Regions from separate parts of the Streptomyces sp. NPDC059874 genome, predicted to be linked through region 1. Evidence: riboswitches for the same ligand, from Rfam matches in the RefSeq annotation. Region 1 holds a riboswitch; the other holds the start of a gene.

Region 1 (7,318 bases):
GTCAGGGTTCCACTGACGGCCCCAGCCTGGTCGGCGTCGGCTCCGCGGCCGTCGACTTCCAGGTGAGCACGGGCCGCATGCCCGCCCAGCAGCCCGGCGCCCAGGTGCCGAAGAAGCCCAACATCTACACCCAGGCCCAGATCGACCAGCTGGCCGCGTACATCGCGTCCCTCGGCGCCGGCCCGATCACGCCGACCGAGAAGCAGTACGACCCGGCGGGTGCCGACATCGCCAAGGGTGGTGAGCTGTTCCGCAACAACTGCGCGCAGTGCCACAACTTCACCGGCGAGGGCGGCGCTCTCACGAACGGCAAGTACGCCCCCAACCTTGAGGACGTCTCGCCGAAGCACATCTACGAGGCCATGCTCACCGGCCCGCAGAACATGCCCTCCTTCCCGGACAGCACCATGCCGGAGAAGCAGAAGAAGGACATCATCGCGTACCTGGAGAACGTCAACGGCGAGAAGTCGACCAGCCCCGGTGGTCTGAAGCTCGGTGGCCTCGGCCCCGTGTCCGAGGGTCTCTTCGGCTGGATCTTCGCCCTGGGTGCGTTGATCGCTGTCGCCGTCTGGGTCGCGGCCCACACCGCTAAGGCCAAGAAGTCATGAGTAGCCAAGACATTCCCGAAGAGAAGCACCTGCCGAGCGAGCAGGGCGACGCCCACCACGGTGGCGTAGCGGTCGCGGACGACCCGTTCGCGGACCCGGGCCTCCCGGTCCACAAGCCGCGCATCCAGGACATCGACGAGCGGGCGGCGAAGCGCTCCGAGCGCACCGTCGCGATGCTGTTCACGCTCTCGATGCTGGCCACGATCGGCTTCATCGTCGCGTACGTGACCATCCCGGTCGAGAAGATCGTCTACATCTTCCCCATCGGGAAGGTGAGCGCGCTCAACTTCGCCCTGGGCATGACCCTGGGCGCGGCCCTCTTCTGCATCGGCGCCGGCGCGGTCCACTGGGCCCGCACCCTGATGTCCGACGTCGAGGTCGCCGACGAGCGTCACCCGATCGCCGCTCCGCCGGAGGTCAAGGCCAAGGTCCTGCAGGACTTCGCCGACGGTGCGAACGAGTCCGGCATCGGCCGCCGTCCGCTGATCCGCAACACGATGCTGGGCGCGCTGGCCATGCTGCCGCTCTCCGCCGTGATGATCCTGCGCGACACGGGCCCGATGCCCGAGGACAAGCTGCGCAAGACCCTGTGGGCCAAGGGCAAGCTGCTCATCAACCAGAACACGATGGAGCCGCTGCGTCCCGAGGACGTCCTGGTGGGTTCGCTGACCTTCGCCATGCCGGAAGGCCTGGAGGAGGAGCAGCACGACTTCCAGACCCAGATCGCCAAGGCCGCCCTGATGATCGTCCGCATCCAGCCGGAGGACATCAAGGACAAGCAGGAACTGGAGTGGTCCCACGACGGGATCGTGGCCTACTCCAAGATCTGCACCCACGTCGGCTGCCCGATCAGCCTGTACGAGCAGCAGACGCACCACGTGCTCTGCCCGTGCCACCAGTCCACCTTCGACCTCTCCGACGGCGCCCGTGTCATCTTCGGCCCGGCCGGTCACGCGCTTCCGCAGCTGCGGATCGGCGTGAATGACGAAGGCTTCCTCGAAGCGCTCGGCGACTTCGAAGAGCCCGTCGGTCCTGCATTCTGGGAGCGCGGCAAATGAGCACTGCCACTGAGTCCAAGACGGCGCGCAAAGCGCCCGCCGGCGAGCGCGTAGCGGACTGGGCGGACGGACGCCTGGGCATCTACAGCCTGGCCAAGTCCAACATGCGCAAGATCTTCCCGGACCACTGGTCCTTCATGCTGGGCGAGATCTGCCTCTACACCTTCATCATCATCATCCTCACGGGTGTGTACCTGACGCTGTTCTTCCACCCGAGCATGAACGAGGTCGTGTACCACGGCTCGTACGTGCCGATGCAGGGCGTCATGATGTCCGAGGCCTTCGCTTCGACCCTCGACATCAGCTTCGACGTCCGCGGTGGTCTGCTCATCCGTCAGATCCACCACTGGGCCGCGCTGATCTTCGTCGCGGCGATGGTCGTGCACATGATGCGCGTCTTCTTCACCGGCGCGTTCCGCAAGCCGCGTGAGATCAACTGGATCTTCGGCTTCCTGCTGCTGTTCCTCGGCATGTTCACCGGTTTCACCGGTTACTCGCTGCCGGACGACCTGCTGTCGGGTACCGGTGTCCGCTTCATGCAGGGCGCGATCCTGTCCGTGCCGGTCATCGGCACGTACCTGTCGTTCTTCCTCTTCGGCGGAGAGTTCCCGGGCGGCGACTTCGTCGCACGGTTCTACTCGATCCACATCCTGCTGCTGCCCGGCATCATGATGGGCCTGCTGGTGGCCCACCTGATCCTGGTCTTCTACCACAAGCACACCCAGTTCGCGGGCCCCGGCAAGACGAACAACAACGTCGTCGGCATGCCGCTGCTGCCGGTCTACATGGCCAAGGCCGGAGGCTTCTTCTTCCTGGTCTTCGGTGTCGTCGCGGCCGTCGCGGCCATCGCCTCGATCAACCCGATCTGGGCGCTCGGCCCGTACCGTCCGGACCACGTGTCCACCGGTGCGCAGCCCGACTGGTACATGGGTATGCCGGAAGGCCTGATCCGAGCCATGCCGGGCTGGGAGATCAACCTGTGGGGCCACACGCTCGTCCTGGGCGTGTTCATCCCGCTGCTGCTCTTCCCGCTGGTGCTGTGCTCGATCGCCGCCTGGCCGTTCATCGAGTCCTGGGTCACCGGGGACAAGCGCGAGCACCACATCCTGGACCGCCCGCGCAACGTCCCGACCCGTACGGCCTTCGGTGTGGCCTGGCTCGCCGAGTACGTCGTACTGCTCATCGGCGGCGGCAACGACATGTTCGCCCAGTACTTCCACCTGTCGATCAACTCGATCACCTGGTTCGTCCGGATCGGCTTCTTCGTCGTCCCGGTCGTCGCCTTCATCATCACCAAGCGGATCTGCCTCGGCCTCCAGCGCCGGGACCACGACAAGGTGCTGCACGGTCGCGAGACCGGCATCATCAAGCGCCTTCCGCACGGTGAGTTCGTCGAGGTCCACGAGCCGCTGCCGCAGGGTCGCCTGCACACGCTCACCTCGCACGAGCAGTACAAGCCGATCGAGATCGGCCCGACGGTCGACGAGAACGGTGTCGAGCGCAAGGTGAAGGCCATGGAGAAGCTGCGCGCGAAGCTCAGCAAGGGCTTCTACGCGGAGAACAACCAGATTCCGAAGCCCACGGCGGAGGAGTACAAGGAGATCCAGTCCGGCCACGGCCACCACTGATCCCCTGCTTGACCGCATGAGGGACTGATTTCGGTCAGTTCTGGTGTCGCCACGGCGAGAGCCCCGTCCAGTGTCTGGACGGGGCTCTTTGCCGTCTCCAGGGCTGGATAGGCTGAAGCCCTTCCCATTCGACCTGGAAACCTTGACAAGTAGCAGGAGCGGACCATGAACGTTGCGACCCCGGCAGGCGGCGACAGCGTGGCGGCCCCCACCTGGCCGGGCGTTCTCGACGCCCTGCTGACCGGCCGGGACCTGCGCGCCGACGACACCGCCTGGGCCATGGACCGGATCATGCGCGGGGAGGCCACCGACGCCCAGATCGCCGGGTTCGCCGTCGCGCTGCGGGCCAAGGGGGAGACGGTCGACGAGATCAACGGCCTCGTACGGGCCATGTACGCGCACGCCAACCTGATCGACGTGCCGGGCCGGACGGTGGACATCGTCGGTACCGGCGGCGACGGGGCCAAGACGGTCAACATCTCGACGATGTCGGCGATCGTGGTGGCCGGCGCGGGCGCCAAGGTGGTCAAGCACGGCAACCGGGCCGCGTCCTCCGCGAGCGGTTCCTCGGACGTCCTGGAGAAGCTCGGCGTCAACCTCGACCTCACCCCCGCCCGGGTCGCGGAGGTCGCGGAGGAGGCCGGCATCACCTTCTGCTTCGCGGTGAAGTTCCACCCGGCGCTGCGGCACGTCGCCGCGGCCCGCAAGGAGCTGGGCATCCGGACCACCTTCAACTTCCTCGGCCCGCTGACCAACCCGGCCCGGGTACGGGCCCAGGCGACGGGCGTCGCCGACGCCCGGATGGCCCCCATCGTGGCGGGCGTACTCGCCGAACGGGGCTCGTCGGCGCTGGTATTCCGCGGTGACGACGGCCTGGACGAGCTGACCACGACGTCGACCTCGCGCGTCTGGTGGGTCCGCGACGGCAAGGTCGAGGAGCAGTCCTTCGACCCGCGCGACGTGGGCATCCCCCTGGTCGACGTCTCCGCCCTGGCCGGCGCGGACTCCGCGTACAACGCGGACGTCGCCCGCCGCCTGCTGGCGGGGGAGACGGGACCGGTCCGCGAAGCGGTGCTGCTGAACGCGGCGGCGGCCCTGGTCGCACTGGACCCGGGCACGGGCACGCTGGAGGAGCAGCTCGCGGCCGGCGTCACCCGCGCGGCGCAGTCCATCGACTCGGGTTCCGCGCGGGCCGTGCTGGAGCGGTGGGTGGCCGCCAGCAACGCCTGATTCGGCCCGATCATTTCGAGCCAAGACCCCGGTCCAGCATGCGGACCGGGGTCTTGCGCCCGGAGGATCTTGTGGCAGGATGCTGACCAGGTCACGAGTGACAGCGTTTAGGCCCCGGCTTGCTGTCCGGCAACCCTCCTTCCGTGGCGGGGTGCCCCGGGTGATGACCAGGTCGTAGGCAGCAAGGCCTACGGCAAGCGCGGATCCCTCGATACCAGGGGTCCTGGTCTACTCGAGGAGCTTTTTCCGTGAGCAAGCGAATGCGATAGGGCGACTCCGCCCCTTCTTCAACCCTCGGATCAGGGTCACTTCCGCGTACCCGCGAGTGCCCGCCGTTCCTTCCCTTCCGAGGTCTCTTCCCGTACCCCGCTCGGCGGCATCGCCGTGGCCGCGCCGCGTACGGGCACACCGAAGCCATTCCGCCCTGCCTGCCGGGAGACACAGCCATGTCCGCATCCCTGAACACCACCGCCACCGCCACCACCACCGCCGTGGACCCCGCCTGTGCCGAGCCGCTCGCGGTCCTCGGCCGGGACGTCACCGTCCCGCTCGTCACCGGCGGCGAGGTCACCTACGCGGCCCTCGACTACGCGGCCAGCGCCCCCGCTCTCCAGCGGGTCTGGGACGACGTGGCCGCGTACGCCCCGTACTACGGCAGCGTGCACCGCGGCGCCGGCTACCTCTCGCAGCTCTCCACCGACCTCTTCGAGCAGAGCCGGGTCACGGTCGCCGAGTTCCTCGACTGCCGCCCGTCCGACCAGGTGATCTTCACCCGGTCCACCACCGACTCCCTGAACCTGCTCGCCGCCGCGCTCCCCGCCGACTGCCAGGTCTTCGTCTTCGAGACCGAGCACCACGCCTCGCTCCTGCCGTGGACGAACGCGCGGGTCACCTACCTCAACGCCCCCCGCACGCCGGACGAGGCCGTCGCCACGCTGGAGCGCGCGCTCGCCGACCGCGACCCTTACGGCCCGGCGCTGGTCTGCGTCACCGGCGCCTCCAACGTCACCGGTGAGCTGTGGCCGGTGAAGGAGCTCGCCGCCGCCGCGCACGCCCACGGCGCGCGGATCGTCCTGGACGCCGCCCAGTTGGCCCCCCACCACCCCGTCTCGGTCAAGGACCTCGACGTGGACTGGGTCGCCTTCTCCGGGCACAAGCTGTACGCCCCCTTCGGCTCGGGCGTGCTCGCCGGCCGCGCCGACTGGCTCCAGGAGGCCGAGCCGTACCTGGCCGGCGGCGGCGCCTCGCGCAAGGTGGCCCGACGCGAGGACGGCGGCGTGGACGTCGAGTGGCACACCACGGCCGCCCGCCACGAGGCCGGCTCCCCGAACGTCATCGGCGTCTACTCCATCGCCTCCGCCTGCAAGGCCCTCCAGGAGGCCGGGTTCGAGAACCTGGTCGCCCGAGAGAACCACCTCATCGCCAAGGTCCGCGAAGGCCTGGCGGAGGTCCCGGCGGTCCGCGTCCTCTCCCTCTTCGGGGACGACGCCCCGCGCGTCGGCGTCATCTCCTTCGTCGTGGACGGCTGGAACAGCTCCCACTTCGCCGCGGCCCTGTCCGCCGAATACGGCATCGGCGTCCGTGACGGCCTCTTCTGCGCCCACCCGCTGGTCCGCACCCTGCTCGGCAGCGAGCCGCAGGCCCAGGGCGAATGCGGAGCCCCGGAGGCTGCCCCGGGCGAGCGCTCCCTGAACGCGATCCGCGTCAGCTTCGGCGCCGGCACCCCCGACGAGCACGTCGACCGGTTCGTCCACGCCGTCAAGGAGCTCGTCTCGGACGGGGCCAAGTGGCAGTACCGCACCGAAGAGGGCCGGTGCGTTCCCGCCGTGTGACAGGCTGCGGATCATGACCTACTGGGACCCGATACCGGCGCTCGCCGCCCTGGAGCCCGATCCGTTCCTGCCCGAAGGCCCCTGGTCGGGCCGGTGGCAGGAGCGCAACTGGCGCAACGTTCCGGGCCCGTTCTACGGAGCGGATACCGACACCTGTCTGACGGGGCGCCTCCACGCGCCGGACCTGGTCCTGTACGAGGACGAATACGCCCAGGAGTTCGTCTACCGCCAGCCTCGCAACCCGGCGGAGGTGGCAGACCTCTTCATGGCCGCCTGCGAGGAGGCCTTCGGCGGGTACGGCCACGACGGGGATCTGCACTGGACCCCGGACCTGGTCCGTGACTGGTGGCGGGACCGCGGCCGGGTGCGCGAGTGGGCCATGGGCGTCGGCTGGGGCGCCTGGGCGACGTCCGGCAGCGGCTGGCAGCACGACGCGGCGGCCGGAGCGCGCGGGTACGTCACGTACATCGACCGGGGCCTTGGGGACTACCTGCGCGGTTATGCGTTCCGGCTGGCCGAGGGCCGCCCGGCCCGGCCCGGCGAGAGCCTGCCGGAGCTGGGCGCATGACGTACTGGGACCCGGTACCGACGCGGCGCGCCGCCGAGGGCGGGCCGCTGCCCGACCCGGACGGCGGGAGCTGGGTGCCCTCCGATCAGTACGGGATCTGGAACCTCCGCCCCGACCGGTGGGCGGAGCTCGACTGGCGCAACGTGCCCGGCCCGTTCTACGGCAGCGGCACCGACAACTGCTGGATGGGCCGGCTGATCGCGCCCGACAACGTGCTCTACGAAGACGACCGGGGCGCGGAGTTCGTCTACCGGCAGCCCCGGAACCCGGCGGAGACCCGCGCCGTCATGGGGGCCGCCGCCCAGGACCCGTACGTGGGTTACGCCTGCGACGGCGACGACCACTGGACTCCGGAGCTGGTCCGCGACTGGTGGCGGGAGCGCGCCCGGGTGCG
Region 2 (7,318 bases), on a different contig from region 1:
CTACGCGTTCCTCGTGCCCGACGAGCAGTTCGACGCGATGATCGCCCGCCTGGAGGCGATCGGGGTCACCCACTTCGCCGATCCGAACCACACCGATGCGGGCCGGATCAACCACCTCTTCGGCGGCCGCGGCGCGTACTTCGCCGATCCGGACGGCCACAACATGGAGATCATGACCCGGCCCTACGCCAGGCGGTGAGACACCTCTGGGGCCCGGACCGTCGTGCGGACCGGGCCCCGGCGCTCACAGCCCGGCGCCGCCCGTCGCGTCGACCACCCGGCCCGTGACCCAGCGTCCCGCGTCCGAAGCGAGGAAGCCGACCACGTCGGCGATGTCCTCGGGGCGGCCGACCCGGCCGAGGGCGGCGAGGGAGGCGGCGTGCGCCTCGGCCTCCGGGTTGCCGCGCAGCCAGCCGGCGTTGACGTCGGTGTCGACGATGCCGGGTGCGACGGAGTTCACGGTGATCCCGCGCGGGCCGAGGGCCTTGGCGAGGTGGAGCGTCAGGGTGTCGAGCGCGCCCTTGGTGGCCCCGTAGGCGAGGATCCCGGGCGCCGCGATCCGGGCGGCCCCGCTGGAGACGTTGACGATCCGGCCCCCGTCGCGCAGCCTCCCGAGCCCCTCCTGGACGACGAAGAAGGGCGCCCGCACGTTCACCGCGAAGACATGGTCGAAGTCGGCCTCGGCGACCTGGCCGAGCGGCACGGGCAGTCCGATGCCGGCGTTGTTGACGATGATGTCGACGCCGTCCAGGCCGAGCGCGTCGTACGCCTTCCAGAGCGCGGCGGCGTCCCCGTGCCGGCCGAGCTCCGCCCGCACGGCCAGGGCCCGGCCGCCCGCCCCGGTGATCCCCTCCACGGTGTCCCGTGCGGCCGCCCCGTCGCTCGCGTACGTCAGCACGACGGTGACCCCGTCGGCGGCGAGCCGCTCGGCGACGGCCCGGCCGATGCCCCTGCTGCCGCCCGTGACCAGCGCGTTCTTGCCCATGGTGAAGCCCCCTCAATTCCCTAACGACCACTACAGAATGAACCTAACACGACTTCCTTATCGATCGCTACAGAAACTTGCGCACCCCGCGACGGGCGCCGGGCGACCGTCTCACAGCACTAGCCGCGCGCGGACTCGATGAAGGCGCGGATCAGCTCCGGTGACTTCACCCCGCGCTCCCGTTCCACCCCGCTGGACACGTCCACGCCCCAAGCGCGGGTGACCTCGATCGCCTCCCGCACATTGCCCGGGTTCAGCCCGCCCGCGAGCAGCCAGCGGCCCTCCGGGGCGGTGAAGTCGGCGGCGCCCCAGTTCCAGGGCTTGCCGGAGCCGGGATCGGGGGCGTCGAGCAGCAGCAGGTCCTCGCCGTACTCTCCGCAGCGCTTCACGGGCTCGGCGGTGGCCCGCAGCAGGGTACGGCCCTCGGCGCGCAGCGCCGCGAAGTCCTCGGGACCTTCCTCGCCGTGCAGCTGCACGCCCCGCACACCGCTCTCCTCGGTGAAGCGGCGCACCTCCTCGACCGACTGCCGACGGAACACCCCGACGGTGAGCACCCGGTCCGGCACCAACGCGGCGAGCGCCCGCGCGGTGGCGGCGTCGACCGTACGCGGACTCCCGGGCGCGAACACGAACCCCACGGCATCGGCCCCGGCCGCCACGGCGGTTTCGACGTCCCGCTCGGTCCGCAGCCCGCAGATCTTGATGAACACGTCAGTCATGCCAGAAGTCAATCAGGTCAGGCGGGTGCGTCGACGGACAGTCCCGCATCCCGGGCGGCATCGGCCAGGCGCTTGTCGTACGTGACGAACGAGGTCAGCCGCGTGCCGATGCCGAGTGCCGTCGCCAGATGGATGGCATCGAGGCTGCGCACGGTGGCCGGCCGCACGGTCTGGGCCAGGATGCGGATGCCGGGATCAACGCCCGAGGGCGGCACCCCCAGTGGGGGTGCCGCCCTCGGAACGTGTACGGAACAGCCGATCAACCGAGGCCGGAGGCCAGGGGTGGATCAGAAGTCCATGTCACCGCCCGGCATGCCGCCACCGGCAGCCGCGCCGGCCTTCTCGGGCTTGTCGGCGATGACGGCCTCGGTGGTGAGGAAGAGGGCCGCGATGGACGCCGCGTTCTGCAGGGCAGAGCGGGTGACCTTCGCCGGGTCGATGATGCCCTCGGCGATCATGTCGACGTACTCGCCGGTCGCGGCGTTCAGGCCGTGACCGATCGGAAGGTTGCGCACCTTCTCGACGACGACGCCGCCTTCGAGACCACCGTTGACGGCGATCTGCTTCAGCGGGGCCTCCAGCGCGAGCTTCACGGCGTTGGCGCCGGTCGCCTCGTCACCCTCGAGCTCCAGCTTCTCGAAGACCGCGGAGGCCTGCAGCAGGGCCACGCCACCACCGGCGACGATGCCCTCCTCGACGGCCGCCTTCGCGTTGCGAACGGCGTCCTCGATGCGGTGCTTGCGCTCCTTGAGCTCGACCTCGGTCGCGGCACCGGCCTTGATGACGGCCACGCCGCCGGCCAGCTTCGCGAGGCGCTCCTGGAGCTTCTCGCGGTCGTAGTCCGAGTCGGAGTTCTCGATCTCGGCGCGGATCTGGTTCACGCGACCGGCGACCTGGTCGCTGTCACCGGCACCGTCGACGATGGTGGTCTCGTCCTTGGTGATGACGACCTTGCGGGCGCGGCCCAGCAGGTCCAGGCCCGCGTTCTCGAGCTTGAGGCCGACCTCCTCGGAGATGACCGTGCCGCCCGTGAGGATGGCGATGTCACCGAGCATGGCCTTGCGGCGGTCACCGAAGCCCGGGGCCTTGACGGCGACGGACTTGAAGGTGCCGCGGATCTTGTTGACGACCAGGGTCGACAGGGCCTCGCCCTCGACGTCCTCGGCGATGATCAGCAGCGGCTTGCCGGACTGCATGACCTTCTCCAGGAGCGGCAGCAGGTCCTTGACCGAGCCGATCTTGGAGTTGACGATCAGGATGTACGGGTCGTCGAGAGCCGACTCCATACGCTCCATGTCGGTGGCGAAGTACGCCGAGATGTAGCCCTTGTCGAAGCGCATGCCCTCGGTGAGCTCGAGCTCCAGACCGAAGGTCTGCGACTCCTCGACGGTGATGACGCCTTCCTTGCCGACCTTGTCCATGGCCTCGGCGATGAGCTCGCCGATCTGGGTGTCGGCGGCGGAGATGGAGGCCGTCGAAGCGATCTGCTCCTTGGTCTCGACATCCTTGGCCTGGGCGAGCAGGGCGGCGGAGACGGCCTCGACGGCCTTCTCGATACCACGCTTGAGGGCCATCGGGTTGGCGCCGGCGGCCACGTTGCGCAGGCCCTCGCGGACGAGCGCCTGGGCCAGCACGGTGGCGGTGGTCGTACCGTCGCCCGCGACGTCGTCCGTCTTCTTGGCGACTTCCTTGACCAGCTCGGCGCCGATCTTCTCGTACGGGTCCTCGAGCTCGATCTCCTTGGCGATGGAGACACCATCGTTGGTGATCGTGGGGGCGCCCCACTTCTTCTCAAGGACGACGTTGCGACCCTTGGGGCCAAGGGTGACCTTGACGGCGTCGGCGAGCTGGTTCATCCCACGCTCGAGGCCGCGGCGGGCCTCCTCGTCGAACGCAATGATCTTGGCCATCTGAAGTGGTCCTCCCGGACAGCGGTGGATTGCTCCTGGACCGCGCCCGCGCCCGCGACGGACGGCCTGCGGGCTCGGCGGTTCCTTCCCGCCGGACCCTGCGGGCCTCACCGACCCGGTCCTCGTTCAGTAGCACTCTCAACCGGAGAGTGCTAACGCCAATGATTAGCACTCGACCCCCACGAGTGCAAGCGGCTTGGGCCAACACCGGGCCACGATCCAAGGGACGCCCGGCAACGCACGAGGAGCCCGCATCCCTCCTCAAGGATGCGGGCCCCTCGTATGTATGCGCGTACGCGGGTGCGCGCGTACGTGTCGCGTCGGTGGTCGATCGCTCCAGGACTAGCCGAGTGCGAGCTTGACCATGTCCGCCTGCGGACCCTTCTGGCCCTGCGAGATCTCGAACTCGACCCGCTGACCCTCTTCAAGGGTGCGGTACCCGTCCATCTGGATGGCGCTGTAGTGGACGAACACATCCGCACCACCGTCGACCGCGATGAAGCCGTAGCCCTTCTCCGCGTTGAACCACTTGACGGTGCCCTGAGCCATGCCTAACTCCCCTATTACTGGCCCTTGCGCAGGAACGCACTTCGCGGTCCCGGGTCAGAACTTGCGTCGGAACGCGTCGACCGAGGCTGAATGTATCCGCGCCGGTGCTGTCTGCAACAGGTCAATCCGACGAGAAATCTGGACAGCCGGATACATTGAAATGAAGTGAAAATTTGGCATATTCCAGGGCAACTCGGGCCTGACATATCTCGCCAAAGCCCCATACCGCACTTGCACATTGACCCGATGTCGACCCTCACGCGACCCGTTCATATGCGGCGGGCAAGAACAGCGGAGGGGACTTCCCCAACTCTACCGCGCCCAATCAAGCAGAATTACCCCCTCCGCTTTTAGCGGAAGGGGTAATTCTGTTTATCGGAAGCGTTCCGAGCCGATCAGCAGCCGCCCGCGACGGCCGGGATGATCGAGACGCCGGCGCCGTCCGGCGTCGCCGCCTCCAGCCCGCCCTCGAAGCGCACGTCGTCGTCGTTCACGTAGACGTTCACGAAGCGACGGAGCTTGCCCTGGTCGTCCAGGACGCGCGCGGCGATGCCGGGGTGGTTCTGCTCCAGCGACTCGATGACCTCGGCCAGGGTCGCGCCCTCGGCCTTCACCTCGGCGGCGCCGCCGGTGTAGGTGCGCAGGATGGTGGGGATGCGGACGTTGACGCTCATGGCGCTACTGCCTTTCCGGGTGCAGGGGGGAGGGTCAGGCCAGGCCGGCGGCGCGGAACGCGTCCAGGCTCGGGCGGATGGTGGCGGTCTGACCGCTGTCCGCGGCCACCGCCTCCAGGGTCTTGAGGCCGTCACCGGTGTTCAGGATGACGGTCGTCAGCGTCGGGTCGAGCTGCCCGTTCTCGATGAGCTTCTTCGTGACGCCGACGGTCACGCCGCCCGCGGTCTCGGCGAAGATGCCCTCGGTCTGCGCGAGGATCTTGATGGCCTCGACGACCTGCTCGTCGTTGACGTCCTCGACGAAGCCGCCGGTGCGCCGCGCGATGTCCAGGACGTACGGGCCGTCCGCCGGGTTGCCGATGGCCAGGGACTTGGCGATGGTGTTCGGCTTCTGCGGGCGGACCACGTCGTGGCCGGCCTTGAAGGCGGTGGACACCGGGGAGCAGCCCTCGGCCTGGGCGCCGAAGATCTTGTACGGCTTGTCCTCGACGAGGCCGAGCTTGATCAGCTCCTGCAGACCCTTGTCGATCTTCGTCAGCTGGGAGCCGGACGCGATCGGGATGACGAGCTGGTCGGGCAGCTGCCAGCCGAGCTGCTCGCAGATCTCGTACGCGAGGGTCTTGGAGCCCTCGCCGTAGTACGGGCGCAGGTTGACGTTGACGAAGCCCCAGCCCTCGCCCAGCGGGTCGCCGATGAGCTCGGAGCAGAAGCGGTTGACGTCGTCGTAGTTGCCCTCGATGCCGACCAGGTCGCCACCGTAGACACCGGCCATGACGACCTTGCCCTGCTCCAGGTCGTGCGGGATGAACACGCAGGACCGGAAACCGGCGCGGGCGGCCGCGGCGCCGACGGCGCCGGCCAGGTTGCCGGTGGAGGAGCAGGACAGGGTGGTGAAGCCGAAGGCACGGGCGGCCTCGACGGCGATGGCCACGACGCGGTCCTTGAAGGAGTGCGTCGGGTTGCCGGAGTCGTCCTTGACGTAGAGCTTTCCGGTGACGCCGAGCTCCTTGGCCAGGTTGGCCGCGTCCACGAGCTTGGTGAAGCCGGGGTTCAGGCTGGGCTTGGCGGCGACGTCCGCGGGGACGGGCAGCAGCGGGGCGTAGCGCCAGATGTTGTTCGGGCCGGCTTCGATCGCCGCGCGCAGGGCTTCCGGGTCACCGCTGGGGAGGTCGTACGCGACTTCCAGCGGTCCGAAACACTCCACACAGGCGAAGATCGGGCCGAGCTCGAAGCGGGTACCGCACTCGCGGCACGAGAGGCCGGTGGCAGGTCCGAGATCAACAGAGGTGGCAACAGTCTGTGCAGCCATGATGGCGAGGCCCTTTCTCCTCATCTTCCCCATGGCGCACTTCGCCATGAGACGGAATTGGCACCTTCCCTAGCCGGAGGCCTCGCGGGGGTGCGTCGCCAAGACGCATCGCGAGAACCGACTGGAGGGTTGCCGGGGCTTCAACGGGCCGTGTCCCTCTGCCCCTCTGGATGAGCGGTATGGCACCGGCACACGCGCTCTATGGCGCGCCGGTGCGTTTGTTCGCGGGGACCCCCGGCATGCGGTGGTCCATCGCGTTGTTCAAGACTGTAACCGAAGGCTTGGGCAGTTGAGACTGCTGTCCGAACCGCGAGATGGATCACATATCGCACCATAACGCCGATACGCAGGGAGTGCTGAGGGTGCTGGAAGAGGTGGAGCGCTGGCTGGCAGACCGCTCCTGGTCCGCCGCCGACCGACCGCTCGACCAGCTGCTCGACCGGAAACGGGCGGCGGGTACCACGGTCAGCGTGGTGCTGCCCGCACTCGACGAGGAGCAGACCGTCGGGGCGATCGTCGAGGTGATCCGGCGCGAGCTGATCGAGGGACTGCCGGTCCCGCTGGTCGACGAGCTGGTGGTAATCGACTCGGGCTCAAGTGACCGGACGGCCGAGGTGGCGGCGAAGGCCGGTGCCCGGGTGGTGCACCGCGACGAGCTGCTGCCGCGGATCCCGGCGCTGCCCGGCAAGGGCGAGGTGCTGTGGCGCTCGCTGCTGGCGACCACCGGGGACATCGTCTGCTTCGTCGACGCCGACCTGCGCGACTTCTCGGCCACGTTCGTGTCGGGGATCGTCGGCCCGCTGCTGACGGAGCCGGACGTGCAGTTCGTCAAGGCGATGTACGACCGTCCGCTCGGGGACGCCCCGGGCCAGGGCGGCCGGGTCACCGAGCTGGTCGCCCGCCCCCTCCTCAACCTCCACTGGCCGCAGCTGGCCGGCTTCGTGCAGCCGCTGGGCGGCGAGTACGCGGTGCGCCGCTCGCTGCTGGAGCGGCTGCCGTTCCCCGTCGGGTACGGCGTCGAGCTGGGCCTGCTGGTGGACGCGCTGCACACGGTCGGGCTGGACGCGCTGGCCCAGGTGGACGTGGGCGTACGCGTGCACCGCCATCAGGACGGTCAGGCGTTGGGCCGGATGGCCGCGGCGATCTACCGCACGGCCCTGGTGCGGCTCTCG

What was found. Region 1 has a riboswitch for S-adenosylmethionine ahead of ACFV9H_RS33620 (aminotransferase class V-fold PLP-dependent enzyme). Riboswitches for the same ligand answer to the same signal wherever they lie in the genome.
Region 2: another riboswitch for S-adenosylmethionine. It lies ahead of thrC (threonine synthase); the one in region 1 lies ahead of ACFV9H_RS33620 (aminotransferase class V-fold PLP-dependent enzyme).

What each region holds. Positions count from the first base shown of each region.
Region 1 is NZ_JBHWJY010000084.1:605-7,922, reverse strand. It holds gene ACFV9H_RS33640 (c-type cytochrome) at 1-608, shown strand, start outside; gene ACFV9H_RS33635 (Rieske 2Fe-2S domain-containing protein) at 605-1,666, shown strand; gene ACFV9H_RS33630 (cytochrome bc complex cytochrome b subunit) at 1,663-3,294, shown strand; gene trpD (anthranilate phosphoribosyltransferase) at 3,460-4,524, shown strand; SAM riboswitch class IV at 4,614-4,730, shown strand; gene ACFV9H_RS33620 (aminotransferase class V-fold PLP-dependent enzyme) at 4,971-6,356, shown strand; gene ACFV9H_RS33615 (ferredoxin) at 6,370-6,924, shown strand; gene ACFV9H_RS33610 (ferredoxin) at 6,921-7,318, shown strand, end outside.
Region 2 is NZ_JBHWJY010000042.1:63,159-70,476, forward strand. It holds gene ACFV9H_RS23625 (VOC family protein) at 1-199, shown strand, start outside; gene ACFV9H_RS23630 (SDR family oxidoreductase) at 245-985, opposite strand; gene ACFV9H_RS23635 (phosphoribosylanthranilate isomerase) at 1,105-1,704, opposite strand; gene ACFV9H_RS23640 (hypothetical protein) at 1,722-1,919, opposite strand; gene groL (chaperonin GroEL) at 1,992-3,614, opposite strand; gene ACFV9H_RS23650 (cold-shock protein) at 3,957-4,163, opposite strand; gene ACFV9H_RS23655 (MoaD/ThiS family protein) at 4,559-4,837, opposite strand; gene thrC (threonine synthase) at 4,872-6,170, opposite strand; SAM riboswitch class I at 6,164-6,323, opposite strand; gene ACFV9H_RS23665 (glucosyl-3-phosphoglycerate synthase) at 6,509-7,318, shown strand, end outside.